One region of the Arthrobacter sp. NicSoilB11 genome, then DNA from elsewhere that is predicted to be linked to it. Evidence: riboswitches for the same ligand, from Rfam matches in the RefSeq annotation. Region 1 holds a riboswitch; each other region holds the start of a gene.
The links. A riboswitch is a leader RNA that binds a small molecule or an ion and turns the genes downstream of it on or off. The one in region 1 is predicted to bind S-adenosylmethionine.
Positions count from the first base shown of each region.

Region 1 (3,244 bases):
GTGCTTGCCGCCAGGGCGTCGCACCAGTGCCACGCCTGGGCTACGGTGACGACGTCGAAGCTGGCGTCGGGCAGGCCTGTGGCCTCGGCAGTCCCCGGCATCGCCGTGGCAGCCGGGTAGTGTTCCGTAAGCTGGGCGAGCATGTCCGCCGAGGGGTCCACGGCCGTGACGTCCAGCCCCATGTCCAGCAGCAGCGCGGTGAATTTTCCGGTACCGGCACCCACGTCGAGGGCTTCATGGGCGTCGGCGGGCACCAGCCACCGGGCTGACTCCTCAGGGTAGCCGGGCCGGACGCGCTGGTAGTGCCTGCCGCCGTCCTGGAAGCTCTGGCCCAGTTCCCTGCGCCGCCCGTGATCAAGCTTGGGGCCACCCCGAACCACGCGTGGCCTCCTTCAGCTGACGTCCTGCGGTACCTTTCGAATTTACCGCATTCCCCTGGCACACGGTCAGCCGGCTGAAACAGGAGTGGCCGGTCTCCGGCGTCAGTCGTCGATGCAGGGCGCTGCGCCGGCTGTTCCAGGGGTGTTGGGCGCCCAGTGCGGGTAGGTGCGGGTGTCGTTGGCAGGGACCCAGCGGCCTGCGTCCACCACGTAGTCCCAGCCCAGCCCGTTGCTCCGGAGCGCCTGGATGCCGGCCAGCAGGCGCTCGGCATCTTCCAGGCGCGAACCGACGCCGAAGCTGGCGCGGAGGGAACCGGACGGCAGGCCCAGGCGCTTCAGCAGGGGGTGGGCGCAGAAGCGCCCGTCACGCAGGCCCACGCCATGCTCTGCCGAAAGGTACGCAGCCACCAGTCCTGCGTCGTAACCCTCGACGGAGAAGTTGACCACCCCGATGGTGTCCGTTTCGGGGTTGGTGTCCTTGAAGATCTGGTGAACCGTGACGCCGTCGATCCGCTGGAGTCCCTCCACCAGGAAGGAGCGGATGGCGGACTCGTGGGCGTGCCAGCGTTCCTGGTCCAGGCCGGCAATGACCTGGCTGGCGCGGGCCAGCGTGGCGGCCCCCAGGACGTTCGGCGAGCCCCCCTCATGGCGGGCCGGGCCGGTGGCCCAGCTGACGCCGTCGAGCCTGGCTTCCTTGACGGCGCCGCCCCCGGCGAGGTGCGGGACGCCGGCGTCCAGCCAGTCCGGGCGCCCCACCAGGACGCCGGCGCCGAAGGGCGCGTACAGCTTGTGGCCGGAGAAGGCGAGGTAGTCGACGTCATCCGCGCTGATGTCTATGCGGCGGTGCGGCGCGAGCTGGGCCGCATCCACCACGATCCGTGCGCCATGTTCGTGGGCCAGCGCGGCCAGCGCCCGGATGGGGAGGATTTCGCCGGTCACGTTGGAGGCCCCGGTGACCGCGACCAGGCTGACACCGCCCTGTCCAAGCTCGGCACGTACGGCCTCAAGGGTGCCGGTGATGGTGTCGGCGGCGACGATGCTGCGGTGCGGGACGCCCTGCCACGGCAGGAGATTGGCGTGGTGTTCGATGTCCAGGTACAGCACTTCGCCGTCGTGGCGGCCATCGGTCACGGGAAGGCAGCCGGCCAGCAGATTCAGCGAATCCGTCGTGTTGCGGGTGAAGATGACCGAATCATCCGGGCGGCCGCCCACGAAATCCCTGACGATGCTGCGCGCGTTCTCGTACACGGAGGTGCTGATCTGGGATGCGTATCCTGCCCCGCGGTGGACGCTGGCGTAGTAGGGGAGGATCTCATTCAGGTAAGCGGACACTACGGACAGTGCCGGGGCGGAGGCGCCGTAATCGAGGTTGGCGTACCGCACGTGGCCGCCTGAAATCAGGGGCGCCTGGATTTCGGCGCCGGTGACCGCAGCGAGCGGCCGGCCGGCTGCGGCGTGGCGTGCATGGGGGACGGCAGCTTCGGCAATGACGGGCTGGGGGGAGACGGTGGCAGTTGTCACAGAGACCTCACTTGGTACAGGACTCCGGCATAGTGGAATCCGCGCTTGCCGCATCCGCTCCGGACCGGCCTGGTCGTCACCCGGGGCACCCCACCGCGAATGGAGGGTTGCCGGCCAGCAAACCGGGGTTTTGCGCTGGCACTCGTGACCTGCATAAAAGCGTAGGACATGGGGCGGCCAGGACTGAAGCCGCGGCAATTGTTAAGGGCTTTGTTACGCGCCGCCGAATAAACGACGCCGGGCACCTGCCTTGGGAGGTGTCCGGCGTCGCATTATTCGTTCAAACGTGGAAAGCGCGTGAGTTACAGCAGATCGTCCAGGTACGGGTTCAATCGGTGCAGGACCTCCGAGTGCAGGATTGAGTTCGTGGCCAGGGCGTTCCCGCCGAACGGGCCGTCCTCGCCTTCCAGGGATGTGAACCGGCCGCCGGCCTCCACCACGATCGGCACCAGGGCAGCCATGTCATAGAGGTTCAGCTCGGGTTCGCAGGCGATGTCCACAGAGCCCTCGGCCACCATGCAATACGACCAGAAATCCCCGTAGGCCCGGGTCCGCCAGACATCCTCGGTAAGGCCGAGGAACTCGTCAAGGTTTCCGCGTTCCTTCCACCCGCCCAGGCTGGAGTAGGAGAGGGAGGCGTCGGAAAGCTTCGACACGTTGGACACGCGAAGGCGGGTGGCGGCGGCAAGGGACCTGCCCATGTACGCGCCCATGCCTTTCGCCGCCCACCAGCGCTTGCCCAGGGCCGGGGCGCTGACGACGCCCACCACCGGTTCGCCCTCATCCACGAGGGCGATCAGCGTGGCCCATACGGGAACGCCGCGGACAAAGTTCTTGGTTCCGTCAATGGGGTCGATGATCCAGCGCCGGGAACCGTGGCCGGTGCTGCCGAATTCCTCGCCCAGGACGGCGTCGCGGGGGCGTGAACGGGAGAGCTGGCCCCGGATGGCTTCCTCGGCGGCCTTGTCCGCGTCGGTGACCGGCGTCAGGTCCGGCTTGGTCTCAACGTGGAGGTCCAGGGCCTTGAAGCGGCTCATGGTCTGGTCATCCACGGAGTCGGCCAGGACATGGGCCAGGCGCAGGTCATCGTTGTAGCTCGAAGCGGGTTGGATCATGGTTCCAAACTACCGTCTGTGGACGGTTCTGCCGGGAGAACGCGTCAGTTGACGCTGCCGAGCTCCTTGGTTTCCTGTGCTTCCATCCTCGGGTCCGTGCCAAGCAGGCGCCGCAGCGAGGCCAGCCGGGCCGCGCCGGTGGGACCTGCGTGTCCGCCTGCCACCCAGTCGTCGAGGCCGCAGTTCACTGCGGTTGCGGTGTGCTTGCAGCCCCGTTCGCAGTTCTCG
Region 1 is NZ_AP024657.1:2,772,176-2,775,419, reverse strand. It holds gene LDO14_RS12875 (class I SAM-dependent methyltransferase) at 1-380, opposite strand, end outside; gene LDO14_RS12870 (aminotransferase class V-fold PLP-dependent enzyme) at 483-1,901, opposite strand; SAM riboswitch class IV at 1,938-2,051, opposite strand; gene hisN (histidinol-phosphatase) at 2,204-3,016, opposite strand; gene rsgA (ribosome small subunit-dependent GTPase A) at 3,061-3,244, opposite strand, start outside.

Region 2 (3,244 bases), 2.2 Mb from region 1:
ACGGAAAACGACGAAGGACGCTTTGAAGAAAAGGCCGAGGACCAGGGAGAGGATGCATGCCAGTCCCAGCAGGGCAACGACGGAAAGCAATACCTCCCTGAACCCCCGGGCCACGCTTCCCACCCCCGGCGGGAGCCGGGTTCCGGACGGCACGGCCGCCGCCCGGAACCCGGACTCACGCCTGGCGGACATCCGAAGCACGGGTGGCGGCTACGACTGGCCTACGGTGCTGCTGAAGGTCCACAAGGGGGTGGTCCGCAATCCCTGAAGATCAACGCTTGCATTCGAAGGGAGCGTCATTGCGAAGCAAAGACTCACAGGTGTGCCCGCAGCTGCGTCCGTAGCTCCGGCCGGAAGGTTGATCGGAGTGTCCGAACGGGTGTTCAGGGTCGAGCCAACAGGAACAAGATCAGTTCCATTGGAGGAGAAGTTGGTGGCGTTGCAAAGGTCCTTGTCCACCTCCTTCTTCAGCTGGTACCGAAGAGCACCGTACAGCGCTGCAGAGTTGGTGGCTGAATCAGTTCCGTCGAGCCGGGCAGCCCCCGTCAGCGTGGCCACCAATGATTGGGACTTGTCGGAAGCCCGCAACTGCATCGGGGCGTAGACCGTCGACCCCGGCACGAGATCGTCAGCATTGACGCTGAATGTCAGGGCTCCACCGGGAGCAGTCGGCTCGTCAGCCCAAACCGCCTCGCTTGAAGTACCGGACCACGTGTTCTGCTGCATGTGGTAGACCTTGGTACCCGGGCCGCCGCCGTTCCCGCTCTGGCCGAAGACCCACTCGTTGTCCGTCCACGCAGCGAGAGTGAAGGCTGCGCCGATCCCCAAGACAAGGCCGCCGGCAAGAATAGCGCGGACTTTATTAGCCTTTTGCGAGCGCGGCTTAGCGCTGGTTGATTCAACCATGATTTCCCCCAAATTAGAATTAAACCCCGAACGGTAGGAACCGGGACACTGGTATGGGGGATTATCGATATTTCCCCCAAAAGACCGATGTTTCTACATCATCATTACTTACTAATTAAAGTCAAGTCGGTGTATTAAATGTTATCAACTGTCGCTTTCTCCGGCGGAATCGTGCGGACGCGCTCCGACGGACGCTGCCGCGCCACATTATGAAACCGAGTTGCCCCGCCGCCACGCTGTCGCTTTAGGTGGGAGTGAACCATCCGGAGCGGCCGAGAGACCTGGCTCAATGACGCCGCAGCAACCACGTCCCGGCAGACTCCTGCCGGCCGAAGGTGCTACTGCCAGGACCGATGGAAAGGAAGATTCCAGCATGTCCCAGAACACCGACCATATCCGCGTGACCCACGCCGGTTCATTGCCCCGCACCCCTGAACTCATTGCGGCCAACGCCGCCAAGGAAGCCGACGGCATCACGCCGGAATTCCTGGAACTCCTCGAAGCCTCCGTAGTGGACGTGGTGCAGCGCCAGAAGGACCTTGGCATCGACATCCCCAACGACGGCGAGTACGGGCACACCATGTCCAGCTCGGTGGATTACGGGGCGTGGTGGAATTACTCCTTCGCCCGGCTCGGGGGCCTTGAGCCAACCACCGTGGACCGCTGGGCCGAGTCCGGCGTCCGCCGCTCGTCCCCCGGCAACGTTGTCCTGACCTCGTTCCCGGACCGGCGCGACCGGCAGGCCTTCAACGAGGCCTACAGCGATCCCGCATCCGGCATCCTCACCCACCGCAGGAGCGTTGCCCAGCCCAAGATCGCCGGACCGCTGACGTACACGGGCCAGGACCTGGTGGCCTCGGACATCCGGAACCTGAGGACCGGGCTCGCCGCCGCAGGCCTCACGGATGGCTTCGTGGCCTCCCTCTCCCCTGGCTCATGCGCGCGGGTAGCCAACGAGTACTACAAGAGCGACGAGGAACTCGTCTACGCCTGCGCTGATGCCATGCGGGAGGAATACAAGGCCATCATCGAGGCCGGCCTTACGGTGCAGCTCGATGATCCGTCCCTGGCCGAAAGCTGGGACCAGATCAATCCCGAGCCGTCCCTGGACGATTACCTGAAGTTCATCCAGCTGCGCGTCGAAGCGACCAACTGGGCGCTGCGCGGCCTGCCGCAGGAACAGATCCGGCTGCACGTGTGCTGGGGATCCTGGCACGGCCCACACACCACGGACATCCCGTTCGCCGACATCATCGGCTCTGTGCTTCAGGTCAACGCCGGCGCCTATTCCTTTGAAGCGGCAAACGTCCGCCACGAACACGAATGGCGGGTGTGGGAGGACACAAAGCTCCCCGAGGGCAAGGTGATCATCCCGGGCGTTGTTTCGCATGCCACCAATGTGGTGGAGCACCCGGACCTGGTGGCGGACCGGATCGTCCGCTTTGCGGACCTCGTGGGCCGCGGGAACGTCATTGCCTCCACCGACTGTGGCCTGGGCGGCAGGGTGCACCCGCAGATCGCCTTCGCCAAGCTGGAGGCACTGGGTGAGGGTGCCCGCCGCGCCTCGAAGCGCCTCTTCTAGCCGCTCCCGCACCGACGCGCCGGCTGTGCCTTCCATCACCGGAAGGGGCGGCCGGCGTTTCGCTTGCCTGGGCTTGCTAAACTGGAGTAGGCCGACCAGGAGTTGGTCCACCCCAATCAACCGCCACTGATGTGCCGTGCCGCCGTGCGCCCATGTCCGTGGCGGCAGCAACGCCAATCCCCGCAGGAGATCCAGCACTTCATGACAGCCCTGGCACCCGAAACATTCCACGAACAGCTCATGAGCCGCCGCTACGAACCCAGCGTTGCCGCCGTCAACGAACTGTGTGATTCCCTGCAGGAGGCCAAGCCCGGAACCGTGGTGCCCTACGTGGACCCCATGCACGACGTGGAGGAATGCCGCATCATCAGCCTGTTCTCCAACATCGGCGAGGTGGATCCGTCCGGGTTCATCACCCCCGGCGACCAGGACGCTGTTACCCGCATGCTGGGGATCCAGTGGAAGCTTGGCCTGCGCCCGGAGTTCGTCATGCCGTGGAACGTCCACCCTTGGCACGTCCCGGGCGAAGCCAACGGCAAGTTCACTCCGGACCAGATCCAGTCAGGCCTGAAGCCCCTGCTGAAGTTCCTGGCCCTGGTCCCCCGCGCCTCGGTGATCGTGGCGCATGGCACCGAAGCCAACCGCCTGGCCAACCTGCTGTTGAAGACCGAGGTGCCCCTCCTCTGGCGCCGCGGCCTGAAGACCTACAAGGTCCGCTCGCTGAGCGGCCGCGCCTTCGCCGGTTCCCCGGCCCGC
Region 2 is NZ_AP024657.1:589,569-592,812, reverse strand. It holds gene LDO14_RS02900 (S26 family signal peptidase) at 1-192, opposite strand, end outside; gene LDO14_RS02895 (SipW-dependent-type signal peptide-containing protein) at 211-906, opposite strand; SAM riboswitch class I at 1,163-1,266, shown strand; gene LDO14_RS02890 (cobalamin-independent methionine synthase II family protein) at 1,280-2,488, shown strand; gene LDO14_RS02885 (uracil-DNA glycosylase) at 2,690-3,244, shown strand, end outside.
Region 2: linked by a shared signal. The riboswitch ahead of LDO14_RS02890 (cobalamin-independent methionine synthase II family protein) and the one ahead of LDO14_RS12870 (aminotransferase class V-fold PLP-dependent enzyme) in region 1 are both predicted to bind S-adenosylmethionine.

Region 3 (3,244 bases), 1.2 Mb from region 1:
CAATCAATGGCGGCCGGGTGTGATGCACACCACGAACGCACCGGATTCGATTGAGTATGGTCTGCCTGCGGTGCAACCTCAACGCCGATTAGTGCAGAAGGCATCTGCAGGAATGCACATGCGGGGCGCTAGGCCAGGAAGCTGCTCCGGAGCTGGCTGCCCAGCTGCCCGATCTCTGTCAGGAACCCGTCGTGCCCGATCGGCGCCTGGATGACGTGCACGTCCACGTCCCCCGGCAGGGCCTGGGCCAGCTCACGGGACTGCGACGGGAAATACAGCCGGTCCGAATCCACGGCGGCCACGAAGAACCTGGCGGTGGACCTGGCCAGGGTTTCGGCCAGGGTTCCGCGGCCCCGGCAGATGTCATGGCTCATCAGCGCCTCGGTGAGGGCGATATAGCTGTTGGCGTCGAAGCGCTTCACGAGCTTGCTGCCCTGGTGGTCCAGGTAGCTTTCCACCTGGTAGCGGCCGCGGGCGGCCAGAGCCTCACCCTTCAGGGGCGACTCCGGCGCCTGGGGTTCCCGGCCGAAGCGGCCTTCCAGTTCAGCCGCGGACCGGTAGGTGATGTGGGCAATGCGCCGGGCAAGTGCCAGCCCGGCTTCCGGGCAGGGGCCGCCGTAGTAGTCGCCGCCGTTGAAGTGTGGGTCCTGCCGGATGGCCAGGGTCTGGGCCTGCGCGAAGGCGATCTGTTCCGCCGTGCTCGCGGCACCCACGGAGATGACGGCGCAGCGCTGCACCCTCTCCGGGTAGGTCACTGCCCATTCAAGGGCGCGGGCGCCGCCCATGGATCCGCCCAGGACAGCGAACCAGCTGCTGATGCCCAGCTGGTCAGCCAGCCGGGCCTCTGCCACCGTGCTGTCCCGCAGGGTGACCAGGGGGAAGCGGGAGCCCCAGGGGGCTCCGTCCGGGGCGGCCGACGACGGGCCCGTGGACCCGTAGCAGCCGCCCACGATGTTGACGGACACCACGAAGAACTTGTCCGTGTCCACGGGAGCGCCGGGACCGGCCAATTGTTCCCACCAGCCTTCTTCGTCCGTGTCGCCGCGGGTCACGTGGGTGCTGCCGGTCAGGGCGTGCTCGATCAGGATGGCGTTGCTGGCGTCGGCGTTGAGCGTGCCCCAGGTTTCGTAGGCCAGCGTGACGTCCGGGAGGTGCCCCCCGGCTTCGAGTTCCAGCCCTCCGATGGAGGCGTAGCGGACAATTCCGTGTTCGGGGATGGTGGTTCGGGCGACGGTAACCGTCATGGCAAGACCTCTTCTACGCGCTTGCCTGCCGTCGTCTGACCGGCAGGCCAGGTCCTCACCCGGGGCACCCCACCGCGGATGGAGGGTTGCCGGCCAGCAAGCCGGGGCTGTCACTGGCACTCATGACCTGGTTCGAGTGTACGAAACACCCCCCGCTCCAGGCCAAGAGTGTGACTGGTTGTGACTTCCCCGCTTGCCGGCCCTTCCGGCGTCAGCCCTGGCGCGCTTTTAGCTCTGGGCGTCTTTGGCAGCGCGGAAACCCGCTTCCAGGTCGGCCAGGATGTCGTCGATGTGCTCCAGGCCAACAGAGAGCCGGACCAGTCCCGGATTCACCCCGGCCACCGCTTGCTGCTCCGGCGAGAGCTGGCTGTGGGTGGTCGACGCCGGGTGGATGACCAGGGAGCGGACGTCGCCGATGTTGGCCACGTGGGAGTGCAGCTCCAGGGCGTCGACGAAGCGCTTGCCCGCCTCCGCTCCGCCGGCAAGGTTGAAGGCCACGACGGCGCCCGTTCCCTTGGGCCCGTACTTGCGGCCACGCTCGTACCAGGGGCTGGAGGGCAACCCGGCGTAGGCGACGGATTCGACGTCGTCCCGTCCTTCCAGCCAGCGCGCCACTTCAGTGGCGTTGGCAACGTGGCGTTCCACCCGCAGGCTCAGCGTCTCCAGGCCCTGGGAGATCAGGAAGGCGTTGAAGGGGGAAACCGCCGAGCCAAGGTCGCGCAGCAGCTGGACGCGGGCCTTGAGGATGTAGGAGAGGTTGGCACCCAGCGCACCGTCGGCGCCTAGGTCGCGGGCGTAGACCAGGCCGTTGTAGGTGGGGTCCGGGGTGTTGAAGCCGGGGAACCGTTCAGGGTCCTTGCCGAAGTCGAATTTGCCGGAGTCCACGATCACGCCGGCAATTGCGGAGCCGTGGCCGCCCAGGTATTTGGTGGCGGAGTGGATCACGATGTCCGCACCCCACTCCAGTGGGCGGATCAGGTAGGGCGTGGACAGGGTGTTGTCCACGATCAGTGGCACGCCTGCCTGGTGGGCCACCTCGGAGATGCCTTCGATGTCCAGGACGTCCTGGCGGGGATTGGACACCACTTCACCGAAAAAGAGCTTGGTGTTCGGCTGGACGGCGTCGCGCCACTGGTCCAGGTTGTCGGGATCCTGGACGAAGGTGACCGAGATGCCGAACTTCTTCAGGGTGTGGGCGAACAGGTTGTACGTTCCGCCATAAAGGCTGGGGCTCGCCACAATATGGTCCCCCGCCTCCGCAATGTTCAGCACCGCGAACGTCTCGGCGGCCTGGCCAGAGCTCAGCAGCAATGCGGCCAGGCCTCCCTCAAGGCTGGCGATCCGCTGTTCGACGGCATCCTGGGTGGGGTTGCCGATCCGGGTGTAGATGGGTGCAAGTTCGGCGAGGGCAAAGCGGTTGGCTGCGCTTTCGGCGCTGGGGAACACGAAGGACGTGGTCTGGTAAATGGGGAGCGCGCGGGCTCCTGTGGCACTGTCGGGCTCCTGGCCGGCATGGATCTGGCGGGTTTCGAAAGACCATCCGTTGGACATCTCAGTCTCCTATGACATGGGCCCGGAATGCGTGGGGCAGTACGGGCCGCGCTTGCTTCCGGCTCTTGCCGGACAGCCAGGTCCTCACCCGGGGCACCCCACCGCGGGTGGAGGGTTGCCGGCCAGCGAGCCGGGGCTTGGCGCTGGCGCTCATGACCTGCGCCCAGTCTAGGAACGGGGTAGTCGCCGTGGACAGCATTGTGACGAACAAGGTCGCCCTGCATGGCTTTCGAGCCGCCACAGGTGGGCCGCCCCGCACCCGGCCGGGGACGCCGCCGTCGTCCTTCTTGCCCATGTTCCCGGCCCTTTTCCCGGCCCTTTTCCAGTAAGGGTACCCTTAGCTGAGAGCCGGATCACAAAGTGCCAAGATGTTGCCATGCGCATGGATCACGTCTCTTACGCCTGTGAACAAGATGGCCTCGCGGCCACTACCGAACGTATTTCATCTG
Region 3 is NZ_AP024657.1:1,522,990-1,526,233, reverse strand. It holds gene LDO14_RS07060 (homoserine O-acetyltransferase) at 129-1,244, opposite strand; SAM riboswitch class IV at 1,257-1,372, opposite strand; gene LDO14_RS07055 (bifunctional o-acetylhomoserine/o-acetylserine sulfhydrylase) at 1,473-2,795, opposite strand; SAM riboswitch class IV at 2,839-2,953, opposite strand; gene LDO14_RS07050 (VOC family protein) at 3,172-3,244, shown strand, end outside.
Region 3: linked by a shared signal. The riboswitch ahead of LDO14_RS07060 (homoserine O-acetyltransferase) and the one ahead of LDO14_RS12870 (aminotransferase class V-fold PLP-dependent enzyme) in region 1 are both predicted to bind S-adenosylmethionine.